Linked DNA regions of Eleftheria terrae. The protein of the gene in region 1 binds, or shares a complex with, the protein of each later gene. Links are inferred from orthologs where the notes say so. Each region holds a gene or a part of one and is shown in the gene's direction. Other genes may lie near its edges.

Region 1 (6,884 bases):
GCCATGGCTTTGAGGGTTTGCACCTGCTGCTCGCCTTCGCGCCGCAGCCGCAGTGCAATGCCGGCTTGTGCCAGATGGCGGCCGGGGGTGTCGAAATACACCGCACGCAGCAGGATGAAGCTGCCGCCCGGGGCGTCGCCAAGCGACGCCGCCAATGCGGCCCACCGGTCATGCGGCACCTGGTACTTCAACTCGAATTCCTGCATGCGCCTGGCGCCCTCCTGTGAAGATTATCCGCCCCTTGATTGCAGGGGAGCCGTCGGAGCGGGGTGGTCAACCGCGCCGGAACTTGGCACAGTCCTTTCGTTGAGCGACTGCAAGCGCACACTCTCAATGGATGACTGGGACGCACTGGATGACTGCCCCCTGCGCGACCGCTTCTGCAATGGCCACTGGCCGGGCCGGAATGACACCGCCCCACCGCTGGCGCCTCTTTGAATGCCAGAGGGAGAACTCAATTGAACCATCGCATCACTCGGACGATGCCTCGATGCGCTGCTGCACTCGCGGCGCTCTCCGCGGGCTGCATCGCCATGGCGGCGCCCCCACCCGCCGCTCCCTGCCCCGAAAGCGCGCAGGACTATTGGAAGACGTTTCGCGCGGCGGCGATGAGAGGCGATCTAAACGTCGTCGCGGATCTCACTAGATTTCCACTCGAGATCATCGGCCAGCTCGATGACAGCGAGGTTCATCACATCGCGCGCAATCAGCTGGGAAGGTGGTGGCCCCAGCTGATGAAGGCGGATCCGGGCCATGAGTTCGTTCCGAGCACGATGAGGATCTTCGTCAAGGCGCACCCCCGCTTGCTTGACTCGTTCTGCACGCCCGAGGGACGCCAGTTCAGCGTCGCCAACTGGACCTTCTTGAAGCAAGCCGAAGGGTGGCGCTTCGTCACCGCTTCCGTCGACGAGTAGGCCAAGAACAGGGAGAACGGTAATGAAGATCACACGCATCAATGACACCGGTCCAGACGTGACCCAGCTGCAATTGCTGCTCAACGGAGCTCTACCGTTTCGGCCCGCACTGAAAGTCGATGGGCATTTCGGCTTGCGCACTCAGCAAGCAGTGGTGGCGTATCAGCGGCTCAAGGGGCTGGATCCCGATGGCAGGGTGGGGCCACTGACAAGAACTGCGCTGGGCCTCAGGGCAGTCCAAGCGCCTCCCTCGATGCGATCAGTTCTCGCCGACTCCTCGCCCTATTTGAGGGTGGCGGTGGCCGAGGTTGGCGTCAGACAGCAGCAGGAGGCTGGCCTGCACAACCCACGCATCCTGGAATACCACAAAACAACTTCGTATAAGGCAGCGGATGACGAGACCGCTTGGTGCTCGTCATTCGTGAACTGGGTGGTACAGCAAGCGGGTAGCCATGGAACCGGCAGCGCGGCAGCGAAAAGTTGGCTGAACTGGGGAACGTCGGTCCCTGAACCGGTGGCAGGAGATATTGTGGTTCTCAAGAAGAAGACCTCCGGCCATAGCCAGGCAACCGGATCTACTTCGGGCTACCACGTCGGCTTCTTCTTGTCGAAGACCGCCACCCATGTGCATGTTCTCGGCGGAAATCAGAGTCGGCGAGTGAAAGAGTCATCGTTTCCGTTGAGCGACTACGAAGTGAAAGGCTACCGCCGCTGATTCGCGTACAGGCGCGATCTTCCATTCCCGCATCGTCGAGTCTCACCAGACCATGCCGTACCGAGCGACCGATGACGAGACGGCCTGGTGCTCGTGATTCGTGAACTGGGTGGTGCAGCAAGCAGGCGGGCAGGGAACAAAAAGCGCGACGGCCAAGAGCTGGCTCCACTGGGGAACTGCGGTGGACGCCCCGAGGGCCGGCGACATCGTGGTTCTCAAGAAGAAAACCGCTGGCCATACCCGGAAAACAGGATCGACTTCCGGCTACCACGTCGGCTTCTTCATTGCGAAGACGCCGACCTTCGTCCGTGTTTTCGGTGGCAACCAGGATCGGCGTGTGAAAGAGTCGGCGTTTCCGCTCAGCGACTACGAGGTGAAGGGGTACCGTCGCCAAAAGCGACCGGATCGGCAGGCAGGACGGCGCGTCGAGCTGCAGCCGCCCCTCCTCACGCCCCGCCCTGCGTCTCCCGCGGATCGATCTGGCTCGCCGTATCGATCACCCGCCCCTGCGGATCGAAAACAACGCTGAACACCCGGTTCTCGTTGCCGTCCAGGTAGCGCCAGTCCCAGACTTCCTCGTCCTTCAGCGGAAAGGACTGCATCTTGCCAGGCCGGCCGAGCAGGCGACGCACCTGGGCCTTGTCCAGGCCCGGGGTGACCTGGGCGAATACCGCCGGCTGCAGCACCTGGCGCAAGGCGCTCATGCGGCCGTCCGGGCCGATGGTGATCATGTAGTTGCGCTGCCCCTCGGGCTGGCGCGGGTACTCCAGCGTGCGGCTGCCGTCCTCGTCGGCATACACGGCATCGGGCTCGCCGAATTGCGCCCGCACATCGGCCTCGGTGGCCACCCCCTCCTCCAGCTTGCCGACCCGCTGCGCGTCGCAGCCGGCCAACCACAACAGTGCGCCACATATCACGAGCGCAGGCAGCAGGAATGTGCGCATCGCCGTCCCCCGGTAAAATCGTTGGCGCCATTTCACCACCGCAGGCGCCCGGCGTGTGCCGAGCCTGCCAAAGTTCCGAAATGGTCCCTCCCTGACTCTGCCGCGGAGCACCCGCCGCCCGACCATGCCGCTGTTCTGGAAACCCTACAAGTCCGACATCACGCAGTTCATCGACGAGCTGAAGGCCAAGAACCCCACGCTCGAGCAGGAGCAGCGCGAAGGCCGCTCGCTGCTGTGGGACCGCAACCTCGACCGCCAGGCGCAGTCCGAATACCAGGCGGCCCGCGTCGCCCAGCAAGCCTACGTCTACCAGACCAAGGGCTCCTCCGACTGAACCGCGTCCGCCGCCGCGCCGCCTTGCCACCGCCGCCATCGGGCCCGCCTGCCGAGGGAATACCTTTGCCTTCCGCCCTGCCCCTGATGCCCCCGCGGCGCCGGCCGCTCCCCCCGCAGGGCGCCTGCCGCCCTGCGCTGCCGACGTGAACGACGACACCCTGGCCCCCGACCTGCCGGAGTCGGCCGCGGCCGAGTTGCGCCCGGACGCCGACGACCCGGTCGCCGTGGCGCGCCTGTACGGCTCGCCGCTGTTCCAGATGCCGCTGGATCTCTACATCCCGCCCGATGCGCTGGAAGTGATCCTGGAGGCCTTCGAGGGGCCGCTGGACCTGCTGCTCTACCTGATCCGCAAGCAGAACTTCAACATCCTCGACATCCCGCTGGCCGAGGTGACCCGCCAGTACCTGAGCTATGTGGACCAGATCCGCAGCAGCAACCTGGAGCTCGCCTCGGAATACCTGCTGATGGCCGCCATGCTGATCGAGATCAAGTCGCGCATGCTGCTGCCGCCCAAGAAGACCGAGGAAGGCCAGGAACCGGAAGACCCGCGCGCCGAACTGGTGCGCCGCCTGCTCGAATACGAGCAGATCAAGCTGGCCGCCGCCGGGCTCGATCGCCTGCCGGTGCTGGGGCGCGATTTCATGCGGGCCCAGGTCCACATCGAGCAGTCTCTCAAGCCCCGCTTCCCGGACGTGAGCCTCGACGAGCTGCGCGACGCCTGGCTCGACATCCTCAAGCGCGCCAAGCTGACGCAGCACCACAAGATCACCCGCGAGGAGCTGTCGGTGCGGGAGCACATGAGCATGGTGCTGCGCACGCTGCAGGGCCGGCGCTTCGTCGAGTTCCAGGACCTGTTCGACCCCACCCGCGGGCCGCAGGTGCTGGTGGTGACCTTCATCGCCATGCTGGAGCTGGCGCGCGAGCGGCTGCTGGAGATCACCCAGGCCGAGGCCTTCGCGCCCATCTACGTGAGGCTGTCCTACCAGCCGGCCTGAGCGGCCAGCCCGGCAGCGACTAGACGCACGTTTCTAACCCGTGTCTTGTGCGCTGCCGCAAGCCCCGGCGCCGGTCGCTAGAATCCGCCCACTTTCCTCGACTGTGAGGCGCCCATGAGCAGCCACGCAAGCCCCGACGATTCGCCTTCCACCGCCGCGCGCAAGCCGGTCACCCTGCACCGCCTGCGCGAAATGCACGCCGCTGGCGAGAAGATCGCCATGCTGACTGTCTATGACAGCAGCTTCGCCCGCCTGCTCGACGAGGCGGGCGTCGACTGTCTGCTGGTCGGCGACTCGCTCGGCATGGTGCTGCAGGGCCAGTCGAGCACCCTGCCGGTGACGCTGGAGGAAGTGGCCTACCACACCCGCAGCGTCGCCCGCGGCAACCGCACCGCCTGGCTGATTGCCGACCTGCCCTTCGGCAGCTACCAGGAGTCACGCGAGCAGGCCCTGCGCAGCTCGGTGCAGCTGATGCAGGCCGGGGCCCACATGGTCAAGCTCGAAGGCGGCGGCTGGAGCGCCGAGACGGTGCGCTTCCTGGTGGAGCGCGGCATCCCGGTCTGCGCCCACCTGGGCCTCACGCCGCAGAGCGTGCATGCACTGGGTGGCTACCGCATCCAGGGCCGCGACGAGTCCAGCGCGATGACGCTCAAGCGGCATGCCGGCGAGCTGGCCGATGCCGGCGCCGCGATGATGGTGCTGGAGCTGGTGCCTTCGACACTGGCTGCCGAAGTGGCCGCGCTGAACCCCGGCCTGATGACCATCGGCATCGGCGCCGGCCCGCAGTGCGCCGGCCAGGTGCTGGTGCTGCACGACATGCTGCACGTCACCCGCGGCAAGCTGCCGCGCTTCGTGCGCAACTTCATGGCCGACGCCGACGGCATCGACGGCGCGGTGCGCTCGTATGTGCGGGACGTCAAGAACGGCCGTTTCCCGGATCCGCAACTGCACACGTACTGAGCCCTTTCCCCATGCGCATCGTCCATACCATCACCGAGCTGCGCCAGGCGCTGGCCGGCGCCACCAAGACGGCCTTCGTGCCCACGATGGGCAACCTGCACGAGGGCCACCTCTCGCTGGTGAAGCTGGCCCGTGAACGCGGCGGCCCGGTGGTCGCCAGCGTGTTCGTCAACCGCCTGCAGTTCGCGCCCCACGAGGACTTCGACCGTTACCCGCGCACCTTCGAGCGCGACTGCGACCTGCTGCGCAGCGTCGGCTGCAACGTCGTGTTCGCCCCGTCCGAGGACGAGCTGTATCCCGAGCCGCAGGTGTTCCGCATCCAGCCGCCGCCGGAGTTGGGCGACATCCTCGAAGGCCACTTCCGGCCCGGCTTCTTCACCGGCGTCAGCACCGTGGTGCTGAAGCTCTTCAACTGCGTGCAGCCGCGCGTCGCGGTGTTCGGCAAGAAGGACTACCAGCAGCTGATGGTGGTGCGCCGCATGGTGCAGCAGCTGGCGCTGCCGACCGAGATCGTCGCCGGCGAAACCACCCGCGCCGAAGACGGCCTGGCGCTGTCCTCCCGCAACGGCTACCTGAGCGAGTCCGAGCGCGCCGAGGCAGTGCAGCTGGCCATGTCGCTCAAGCACATCCAGCTGTCGATGCGCAACGGCCATCCCGATCCGGCGGCACTCGAGCAGGAGGTGATGGACAACCTGCGCCAGCGCGGCTGGGTGCCCGACTATGTGGCCATCCGCCGGCGCGTCGACCTCGGCGTGCCCAGCGCCGAGCAGCGCGCGGCCGGCGAGCCGCTGGTGGTGCTGGCCGCGGCCAAGCTGGGCAACACCCGCCTGATCGACAACATGGAAATCTGAACGGCCGGGGGAGGCTGCGCACCACGCGCAGCTGCCACCTGCGCCTCCTGCAGCCCGGCGCCCCGCCGGCTCCCCAGCGTGCGCCGCCCCGGCGCCGCGCGATCCCGCCCCTCGGCCCTGCCGGCCAGCCCCGCCTCGTGCAGCGGCACAGGCCTTGCCGGCAAGCACGCGGGCCCGCCCCGGGCTCGCCCTGTAGGAGATCGCGAATGCAAGACCGATGCCCTCCCGCGCCAGCACCCCAGGAAGAGCAGCGCCGGCGTTTCCTGCGCCGCATGGCCGGTGGCAGCCTGGTGCCCTGGCTGCCGGCGGCGGCGCTGGCCGCCTCACCGGACGACACCGCGCGCATCGCGCTGCCGCCCTCGCAGGCACCGAGCGAAGTGCCTGAAAAACCGTCCGAACTGGGAGACCCGCCGGCGCAGCGGGTCGGCTTTGCGGTGGTCGGCCTGGGCCGCCTGAGCCTGGACGAGATCCTGCCGGCCTTCGGCCAGACCCGCCACTGCAAGGCGGTGGCGCTGGTCAGCGGCGACCGGGCCAAGGCGCAGAAAGTGGCCCGGCATTACGGCATCGCGGAAACCGCGATCTATGACTACCAGGGCTTCGACCGGCTGGCCGACAACCCGGCGGTGCAGGTGGTCTACATCGTGCTGCCCAACGGCCTGCACGCCGAATACACCGTGCGCGCTGCCCGGGCCGGCAAGCATGTGCTGTGCGAGAAACCAATGGCCAACAGCGTGGCGGAATGCCGCCAGATGATCGACGCCTGCAGCCGGGCGGCACGCCAGCTGATGGTGGCCTACCGCAGCCAGTACGAGCCGAACAACCGCTTGCTGCAGCGCTGGGTGCAGGAGAAGCACCTGGGCCGCCTGAAGGAATTCATCTCCACCAATGCCATCCACCTGGGCGACCCCGGGCAATGGCGGCTGAAGAAAGCCCTGGCCGGGGGCGGGCCGCTGCCGGATGTGGGCATCTACTGCATCAACGGCGTGCGCTTCCTGACCGGCGAGGAACCCAGCGAGGTGTGGGGCGACATTGACCGGCCCACCGGCGATCCCCGCTTCCGCGAGGTGGAGGAAGCGGCCCGCTTCGTGCTGCGCTTCCCCAGCGGCCTGCGCGCCACCTGCCACACCAGCTACGGCGCCCACCGCTCGCAGTTCCTGCGGCTGCTGGGC
Region 2 (8,150 bases), 4.3 Mb from region 1 along the record:
GCGGCGCCGGGTTGTCGAACACATGCAGCTCTTTGGACGGGGCCGACGGCGGGTTGGGCGGCATCGGGCGCTGCTGCGGCGCGGGCGTACCGGCTTCGAGCGCGGCAGCGGCTTTCGCGGCAGCCTTGGCGGAGTCTTTGGAGCTGGTCTTGGCGGCTTTCTTGGACATGAGGGAGCTTCTGTTCTAGATAGAGGCCGATGGTATCATCCCGCCTCGGTTGAGCCTCGCCGGGATACCGGAATCCCGAGGAAAATCAAACACTTATGAAAGCCGCCCGAGGCCCGGGCGGCCTGCATCCGACCGGCTCCCGCCATTCATGCGCCTGAATTCCATCAAGCTGTCCGGCTTCAAGTCGTTTGCCGAGCCGACCCATTTCCAGCTGCCAGGGCAACTGGTCGGCGTGGTGGGGCCCAACGGCTGTGGCAAGTCCAACATCATGGATGCGGTGCGCTGGGTGCTGGGCGAGTCCAAGGCCTCGGAGCTGCGCGGCGAGTCCATGCAGGACGTGATCTTCAACGGCTCGGGCAACCGCAAGCCGTCGAGCCGGGCCAGCGTGGAGCTGGTCTTCAGCAACGAGGACGCGCGGGCCGGCGGGCAGTGGAACCAGTTCGCCGAGATCGCCGTGAAGCGCGTGCTGACGCGCGACGGCACGTCCAGCTACTTCATCAACAACCAGCCGGTGCGCAGGCGCGACGTGCAGGACGTCTTCCTCGGCACCGGCCTGGGCCCGCGGGCCTACGCCATCATCGGCCAGGGCACCATCAGCCGCATCATCGAGTCCAAGCCCGAGGAACTGCGCATGTTCCTCGAAGAGGCGGCCGGCGTCTCCAAGTACAAGGAACGCCGGCGCGAGACCGAGAACCGGCTGAAGGACACGCGCGAGAATCTGACCCGGGTCGAGGACATCCTGCGCGAGCTGAACGCCAACCTGGAGAAGCTCGAACGCCAGGCCGAGGTTGCCGCGCGCTACCGCCACCTGCAGGAGCAGGGCACGCTGAAGCTGCACCAGCTGTGGTTCCTGAAGCACCGCGATGCCGCCAGCGAGGAAGAGCGGGTGCGCAAGGAGGTGCTGGAGGCCACCAATGCGCTCGAGTCGCGGCTGGCCGAGCTGCGCCATGTGGAGGCCGAGCTGGAGACCATCCGGCAGGCCCACTACCAGGCCAGCGACGAGCTGCATGCCGCCCAGGGCGCGCTGGCCGAGGCCAGCCTGGAGGTGAGCCGGCTGGAGGAGCGCATTCGCTACGTGGTCGAAGGCCGGCAGCGGGTGCAGCAGCGCCTGGCCGAGTTGCGCGCCCAGAACGAGCAGTGGGCCGCGCGGCGGGCGCAGGCCGAGGCCGAGCTGGAGACCATCGCCGAGCAGATCGCGGTGGCCGAGGAGCGCTCCGAGATCCTCGCCGCCCAGGCGGAGGAAGAGTCGGCCAACCTGCCCAACCATGACGATGCGGTGCGGGCTGCCAGCCAGAAGGCCAACCAGCAGCGCACGGTGGCGGCCGGCGTGCAGCAGCAGATCCAGTTGCTGGCGGCCGAGTCGCGCAGCGTGGATGAGCAGTCGCGCCAGTTCAACCTGCGCCGCGAGCGGCTGGTGACCGAGAGCAAGGGCCTGGCGGCGCCGGACGAAGGCCGGCTGGCCGAGCTGAGCCGGCAGCACGAGCAGGCCTCGGAGGCGCAGGCCATTGCCGAGGAACGCCTGCACGAGCTGACCGAGCAGGTGCCCCAGCTCGACGATGACCGCCGCCGCAAGCAGGAGCAGGTCAATGCCGAGTCGGCCAAGCAGGCCGACCTGGCAGCGCGGCTCGAAGCGCTGCGCGCATTGCAGGAGAAGGTGCAGACCGAAGGCAAGCTCAAGCCCTGGCTGGCCAAGCACGGGCTGGAAGGCCTGCAGGGCCTGTGGACCCGCGTGCACATCGAGCCCGGCTGGGAAACCGCGCTGGAGTCGGCGCTGCGCGAGCGGATGAACGCGCTGGAGGTGGGCCGCATCGACACCGTGCGCGCCTTCGCTGGCGACCCGCCGCCGGCCAAGCTGGCCTTCTACACGCCGCCCGCCGCCGGCATCACCAACAGCCACCAGACGCTGGCCCGGCTGTCCGAGATGCTGCGGCTGGGTGACGCCGGGCTGAAGGCGCTGCTCAACGACTGGCTGGAAGGCGTCTACACCGCCGCCTCGCTGGAGCAGGCACTGGCCGAGCGCGGCAAGCTCACGCATGGCGAGGTCATCATGACCCGCGAAGGCCATGCGGTGTCGCAGTTCGCGGTGAGCTTCTATGCGCCTGATTCGGAGCAGGCCGGCATGCTGCAGCGGGCCCAGGAGATCGAGAACCTGGAACGCCAGGTGAGGGCGCAGGCGCTCATCGCCGAAGACTCGCGCACGGCCCTGGTGCGTGCCGAAGCCGCCTATACCGACGCCTCGCAACGGCTGGCCGCGGCTCGCCGCGAGGCGGCCGAGCTGCAGGGGCGCAACCACCAGCTGCAGGTCGAGGTGCTGAGGCTCACGCAGCAGGCCGAGCAGGCCGGCGCGCGCCGCGGCCAGATCCAGGAAGAGCTGAGCGAGATCGACGCCCAGCTGGAAGAGCTGAACGAGCGCCGCGCCACCGGCGAGGCCCGCTTCGAGGAACTCGACCTGGCCCTGGCGACCGAGCAGGAGCGCCATGCCGAGCTGGAGGAGGCGGTGATCCAGGCCGAGCGCCGGCTGGCGCAGGCCCGCGAGCAGCTGCGCTCGCTGGAGCGCGAGGCGCAGGAGGCACAGTTCTCGGCCCGCGCCCTGGCCGCGCGCCGCGGCGAGCTGCAGCGCTCGATCGAGACCGCGGCCCAGCAGATCGCCACCAACGAGCAGAGCGCCGCACAGCTGCAGTCGGAGCTGGACAGCTTCAACGACCAGGCGGCGCAGGCCGGGCTGCAGGAGGCGCTGGCGCTGAAGATGGAGCGCGAGGTGGCGCTCGCCGCCAAGCGCAGCGAGTACGACGATCTCTCGCTGCGGCTGCGCCGGGCCGAGGAGCAACGCATGGAGTTCGAGCGCAGCCAGCAGCCGCTGCGCGATCGCATCACCAAGCTGCAGCTGGAGCAGCAGGCCGCGTCGCTCGGTGGCGCGCAGTTCATGGAGCAGCTGACGGCCGCCGGGGTGGACCTGGAGGCGCTGGCGCGCAGCATCGAGGACGGCGGCGTCAAGCTCTACGGCCTGCAAGGCGAGATCGATCGCATCAACCGCGACATCGCTGCGCTTGGCGCCGTCAACCTTGCGGCGCTCGACGAGCTGACCGCCGCGCGCGAGCGCAAGAGCTTCCTCGATGCGCAGTCGGCCGACCTGAACGAGGCCATCACCACGCTGGAAGACGCGATCTACAAGATCGACCTGGAGACGCGCGACCTGCTGAAGAAGACCTTCGACTTCGTCAACGAGCACTTCGGCCGCATGTTCCCCTCGCTGTTCGGCGGCGGCACGGCCCGGCTCATGATGACGGGCGATGAAATCCTGGATGCCGGCGTGCAGGTGATGGCGCAGCCGCCGGGCAAGAAGAACAGCACCATCCACCTGCTGTCCGGCGGCGAGAAGGCCTTGACGGCCATCGCGCTGGTGTTCGCCATCTTCCAGCTCAATCCGGCGCCGTTCTGCCTGCTGGACGAGGTGGACGCACCGCTGGACGATGCCAACACCGAGCGCTATGCCAACCTGGTCAAGAGCATGTCCAGCGGCACGCAGTTCCTCTTCATCTCGCACAACAAGATCGCGATGGAGATGGCCGAACAGCTGATCGGCGTGACCATGCAGGAGCAGGGTGTCTCGCGCATCGTCGCGGTCGACATGGAATCCGCGCTCGGCATGGCCGAGGCGGCATGAGCAACAAGGAAAGAGCGAGCACCCGATGAGCAGCTTGCAAGTGGCATTGGCCGTTCTGGGCGGGCTGGTGCTCGCCGGGGTGGTGGCGCACGGCGCCTGGCAGTCGCGCAAGGCCGGCGGCCGGCAGCCGCTGGTGCGCTCGCCCAAGGAAGCGCCGCCGGCCATCGAGCCGACCTTCGACGTGGGCCAGCCCGCCGGGCCGCAGCCGGAGGACGCGGGGAGGGACGAGCACCCGTCCATCCCGCCGCTGATCCCCGCGCTGCCGGTACGCCGGCAGCACGGCGTGCGGCTCGACCCGCTGATCGACGCGATGGCCTCGCTGGTGGTCGACAACCGCGTCAGCGGCGACAACGTGCTGGCCCACCTGCCACCCACCCGGCGTGCCGGCAGCAAGCCGTTCTTCATCGAAGGGCTGAACGAGGCCACCGGCGAATGGGAGGCTCCGCAGCCGGGGCACACCTACCGCGAGTTCCAGGCCGGCGTGCAACTGGCCAACCGCACCGGCGCGCTCAACGAGATCGAGTACTCGGAGTTCGTGCAGAAGGTGCAGGCCTTTGCCGATGGCCTTGGCGCGTCGGCCGACTTTCCCGACATGCTCGACGAGGTGGCCCGCGCCCGCGAGCTGGACCAGTTCGCCGGGCAGCACGACGCGCAGCTGGCCTGCCACCTGCGGGCGCGCGGTGCCGCCTGGACGGTGTCCTACATCCAGCAGCACGCCACCCGGCACGGCTTCGTGCCGGGCGTGGTGCCTGGGCGGCTGGTGCTGCCGGCGCGGGAAGAGGGGGCACCGCCGGTGCTGACGCTGCAGTTCGACCCTCAGGCGGCCTTCGCCGAGGACCCCAACCTGGTGGCGGTGCGGAATGTGACGCTGTCCTTCGATGTGCCGCAGACCGCGCCTTCGGAGGCCCCCTTCGAGGCTTGGCAGGCCAGCGCGCAGGCGCTGGCGCTGGGCATGGAGGCGGCGGTGGTGGACGACAACCACCAGCCGCTCAGCGCGGCCGGCTTCGAGAACATCGGCCGCGAGCTGCAGCAGCTGTACCGCACCCTGGAGGAGCGGGGCCTGCCAGCCGGTTCGCCGGCCGCGCGGCGCGTGTTCAGCTGAGCGCCGCCGGCCTGCGGCTTCGCCCTTCTTGCCTGCCTCAAGGCCGCCGGGCGCTGCCTGACTCGCGCAAGAGCAGCCGGCGCAGCGTCGCCGCGTCGGCATAGCCCACCCGCTCTGCGACGGTTTGCAGCGGCAGCCGGGCGGTGTCGATCAGGTGCCGGGCCTGTTCGACCCGCAGCCGCTGCACGAACCGCAGCGGGCTCATGCCCAGGCTGCTGTCGAAGCGGCGGGCCAGCGTGCGCGGTGTCAGGTGCAGCGCGGCGGCCAGCTCGCCGATGTGGATGGGCTGGTGCAGGCGCTGCCGGATCCAGCGTTCCGCCTCGCCGATGACCGGATGCTGGCGTGCCAGATGGCCGGGGATGGCGTAGCGCATCTGGCTGCTGCGCCGGTCGAGCATCAGGTAACGGGCGCAGTCCTGCGCAAGTGCCGGCCCGGCATGGCTGGCCACCAGCTCCAGCATCAGGTCCGCCTGGCTGAAGGCGGCACCGCCGCAGCGCACCTGTGCATCGCCCACCACCATTTGCTGCATGTCGAGTTCGACGCCGGGGTAACGCTGCCGGAAGTGCGGGGCCAGCCACCAGGTGGTGGTGGCGGTGCGGCCCTGCAGCAGCCCGGCCTCCGCCAGCACGAAGGTGCCGGCGCAGGAGGCCGCCACCGCGGCTCCCTGCTCAGCCTGTTGCCGCAGCCAGCCAATGGCGCGGCGCAGCGGCGGGCTGGCCAGCCAGGCATCGAGCTGTGCCGGCAGGGCCAGCCGTGCGCCGGGCACCACCACCAGCGCCGGCACGCCAAGCGCGCGCAAGGGCGTCAGTCCACCGATGTGCAAGCCCGAGCCCGCCTGCACGCGGCGGCCGAGGCCGGCGGTCACCACGCTGAAGGGCGCTGCCCGGCCCTGGTACCCGGCCAGCTGGTTGGCGGCCGAGATCACGTCCAGCGTGATCGAGAGGCTGCTGTCCATCACCTGGGGGAGCACGAGGACGGCCACTTGCATGTTGTCAAGAATGGTGCGTTGAACGTCGATCCTGCCACTCGCCGGCGGCTTTGTCGATTTGCACACTGACGCCCATGGCCACACAAGGAGGATGTCATGAACAGCATGGGTGGATGGGAATGGGCGCAGGCCGGCGGCGGGGTGCTCAGCCCGCGCGAGCGCTGGGGATTGCTGCTTGGCGCGATGGCGGCGCGGTTGAAGCAATGGCGCCGCGGCAGGCTGACGCCACCGGCGCCGGGCCTGCTGGAGCTCGACGCGGACGCCCTGCGGCACATTGCGCCGCCCCATGACAAGCTGGCCCGTGCCGCCCTGGCGGCCGCCGAGGCCGTGCAGCCACGCTGGCTGACGGAGCATGCCTGGCGCACCTATGCCTGGGGCAGCCTGCTGGCCCTGAACCAGGGCCTGAAGCCCGACCGCAGTCTGTTCTTCGCCGCCGCCCTGCTGCACGACCTGGGCCTGACCGAAGCGCATGCCGAGCCGGCCCGGCGCTGCTTCGCGGTGCGGGGAGCGGCGGCAGCCGAGGCGCTGATGCGCCAGGCGGGCGCCAGCCCGGTGCAGGCGGCTTGCGTTGCGGAGGCCATCAGCCTGCACCTCAACCCCCGTGTGCCGGTGGAGTGCGGGGTGGAGGCCCACCTGGTGCAGGCCGGCGCGGCGCTGGACGTGATCGGCCGCCGCCATCGGGAAGTGCCGAACCCATTGCGCCAGGCGGTGCTGCAGCGGCATCCGCGCCTGCAGATGAAGGCGGCCTTGTGCCCCTGCCTGCAGCACCAGGCCGACGCCGCCCCGCACACCCGCATTGGCCTGTGGGTGCACCGCTTCGGTTTCATCGACCTGGTGCGCCAGGCCCCCTTCGACGAGTGACCGGCCCCGGATCCACCCTGGCAGGCCGTTCTGCTGGCGGCCACGGCAGACGCCCGCGGCACGCCGCCACGGCATGCAGCGGTCACATGCGGTCGTCGCGGCAGCCATGGCGCATGGCCGGCACGGTGCGGCGGCAGGCCCGGGCACGCCGGGCACGTCGGGCACGTCGGGCACGCCGGGCACGCCCGGCACGCCCCGGAGCACGCCCCGCGGGTGGCGGCGCGGTGCCTCGCCGGCCGCAGGCGCCACTGCGGCCGCTGGGCCGGGCAACATTAACCGTTTGTTGCAAAGTTCCCTCACTTAGGGGCCCAGGGACTGGCTGGGGCCTGCAGCGGCGGCTTTTACACTTCGCCGCGCCAGGGGCCGCAGAGCCCCGTGGTTTTGCGCTGCGAAGGTGTGCCTGGTGCCGCCCTGGCCGCAGTACCTCCATCCTTGAAGGGAGTTTCCCGTGAATGATCGCTTGCTGCGATGGCTGGCTGGTGCCAAGGCCGCCGCTCTTGTCCTGGCCCTGGCCGCTTGTGGCGGCGGTGGCGGTGGTGGTGACGACGGTGGTGAAAAGCCGGCCACCGCGAGCGTGTCGGGCCTGGCCGTGGCCAGCGATACGTCGGCCGCGCTGACCGACGCACGTGTCACCACCGAAGGTGTCGATGTCCGCACCGACGCCAACGGGCGCTTCACGGTGGACGGCGTGCCGGCCGGTGGGCGGCGCGTCTTCAAGGTGGAGAAGGCCGGCTATGCCGATGGCTTCCTGGCCCTGGACCTGAGCGCCGGCCAGCGCAGCCGCGGTGAAGTGAGGCTGGTGCGGGTGGGCGCCAGCGCCACCATCGACGCCGGTCAGCCGGGTGTGGTCACCATGCCGGGCAGCACCGCCCGGGTGGACCTGCCGGCCAACAGCCTGGAAGTGGTGGGCGGCGGCGCGCCGCGCGGGCGCGTCACGGTGGACCTGACACCGCTGAATCCGGCCAACGACCCGGGCAGCATGCCGGGCGACTACACCACCGATGCCGGCCAGCGCATCGAGAGCTTCGGCGCGGTGCAGGTGCGCCTGCGCGACGCCGACGGCCGTCGGGTCAACCTCAAGGCCGGGCAGGAGGCGACCCTGCGCATCCCGCTCTCCACGCGTTCGACCACGCCCGAGCCGACGATTCCGCTGTGGTGGTTCGACGAATCGCGCGGCCGCTGGGTGCAGGAGGGGGAGGCCAGCCTGAAAGGCAGCCCGCCGCAGCAGTACTACGAAGGCAAGGTGAAGCACTTCACCTACTGGAACGCCGACAAGGTGCAGGACACGATCTATGTGCACGGCTGCCTGAAGTACAAGGACGGCAAGCCGGTCGTTCCCGGCTATGCCGAGAGCCATGGCATCGAC

Evidence for each region.
Region 2: the proteins of N7L95_RS21000 (region 1) and smc are in contact, whole or in part, in a crystal structure (PDB 3ZGX), measured with the Bacillus subtilis proteins. The link is inferred for Eleftheria terrae from one-to-one orthologs.

Annotation. Positions count from the first base shown.
Region 1 is NZ_CP106951.1:4,712,189-4,719,072, reverse strand. What follows is about bases 2,219-4,985. They hold N7L95_RS21000 (segregation and condensation protein A), read left to right. Parts: upstream 2,219-3,067; coding sequence 3,068-3,904; downstream 3,905-4,985. Other genes in these bases: panC (pantoate--beta-alanine ligase), read left to right, coding at 4,876-4,985; panB (3-methyl-2-oxobutanoate hydroxymethyltransferase), read left to right, coding at 4,019-4,864; N7L95_RS21005 (DUF3460 family protein), read left to right, coding at 2,698-2,907; N7L95_RS21010 (outer membrane protein assembly factor BamE), read right to left, coding at 2,219-2,573. In the rest of the region: N7L95_RS21025 (CYTH domain-containing protein), read right to left, coding at 1-206; N7L95_RS21020 (hypothetical protein), read left to right, coding at 459-914; N7L95_RS21015 (NlpC/P60 family protein), read left to right, coding at 937-1,629; more of N7L95_RS21010, read right to left, coding at 2,076-2,218; more of panC, read left to right, coding at 4,986-5,715; N7L95_RS20985 (Gfo/Idh/MocA family protein), read left to right, coding at 5,922-6,884. UniProt on the Bacillus subtilis protein: Participates in chromosomal partition during cell division. May act via the formation of a condensin-like complex containing Smc and ScpB that pull DNA away from mid-cell into both cell halves.
Region 2 is NZ_CP106951.1:424,511-432,660, forward strand. What follows is about bases 1-4,033. They hold smc (chromosome segregation protein SMC), read left to right. Parts: upstream 1-317; coding sequence 318-3,833; downstream 3,834-4,033. Other genes in these bases: queF (preQ(1) synthase), read right to left, coding at 1-64; N7L95_RS02260 (cell division protein ZipA C-terminal FtsZ-binding domain-containing protein), read left to right, coding at 3,859-4,033. Also shown: more of N7L95_RS02260, read left to right, coding at 4,034-4,935; N7L95_RS02265 (GlxA family transcriptional regulator), read right to left, coding at 4,973-5,923; N7L95_RS02270 (HD domain-containing protein), read left to right, coding at 6,020-6,784; N7L95_RS02275 (hypothetical protein), read left to right, coding at 7,233-8,150. UniProt on the Bacillus subtilis protein: Required for chromosome condensation and partitioning.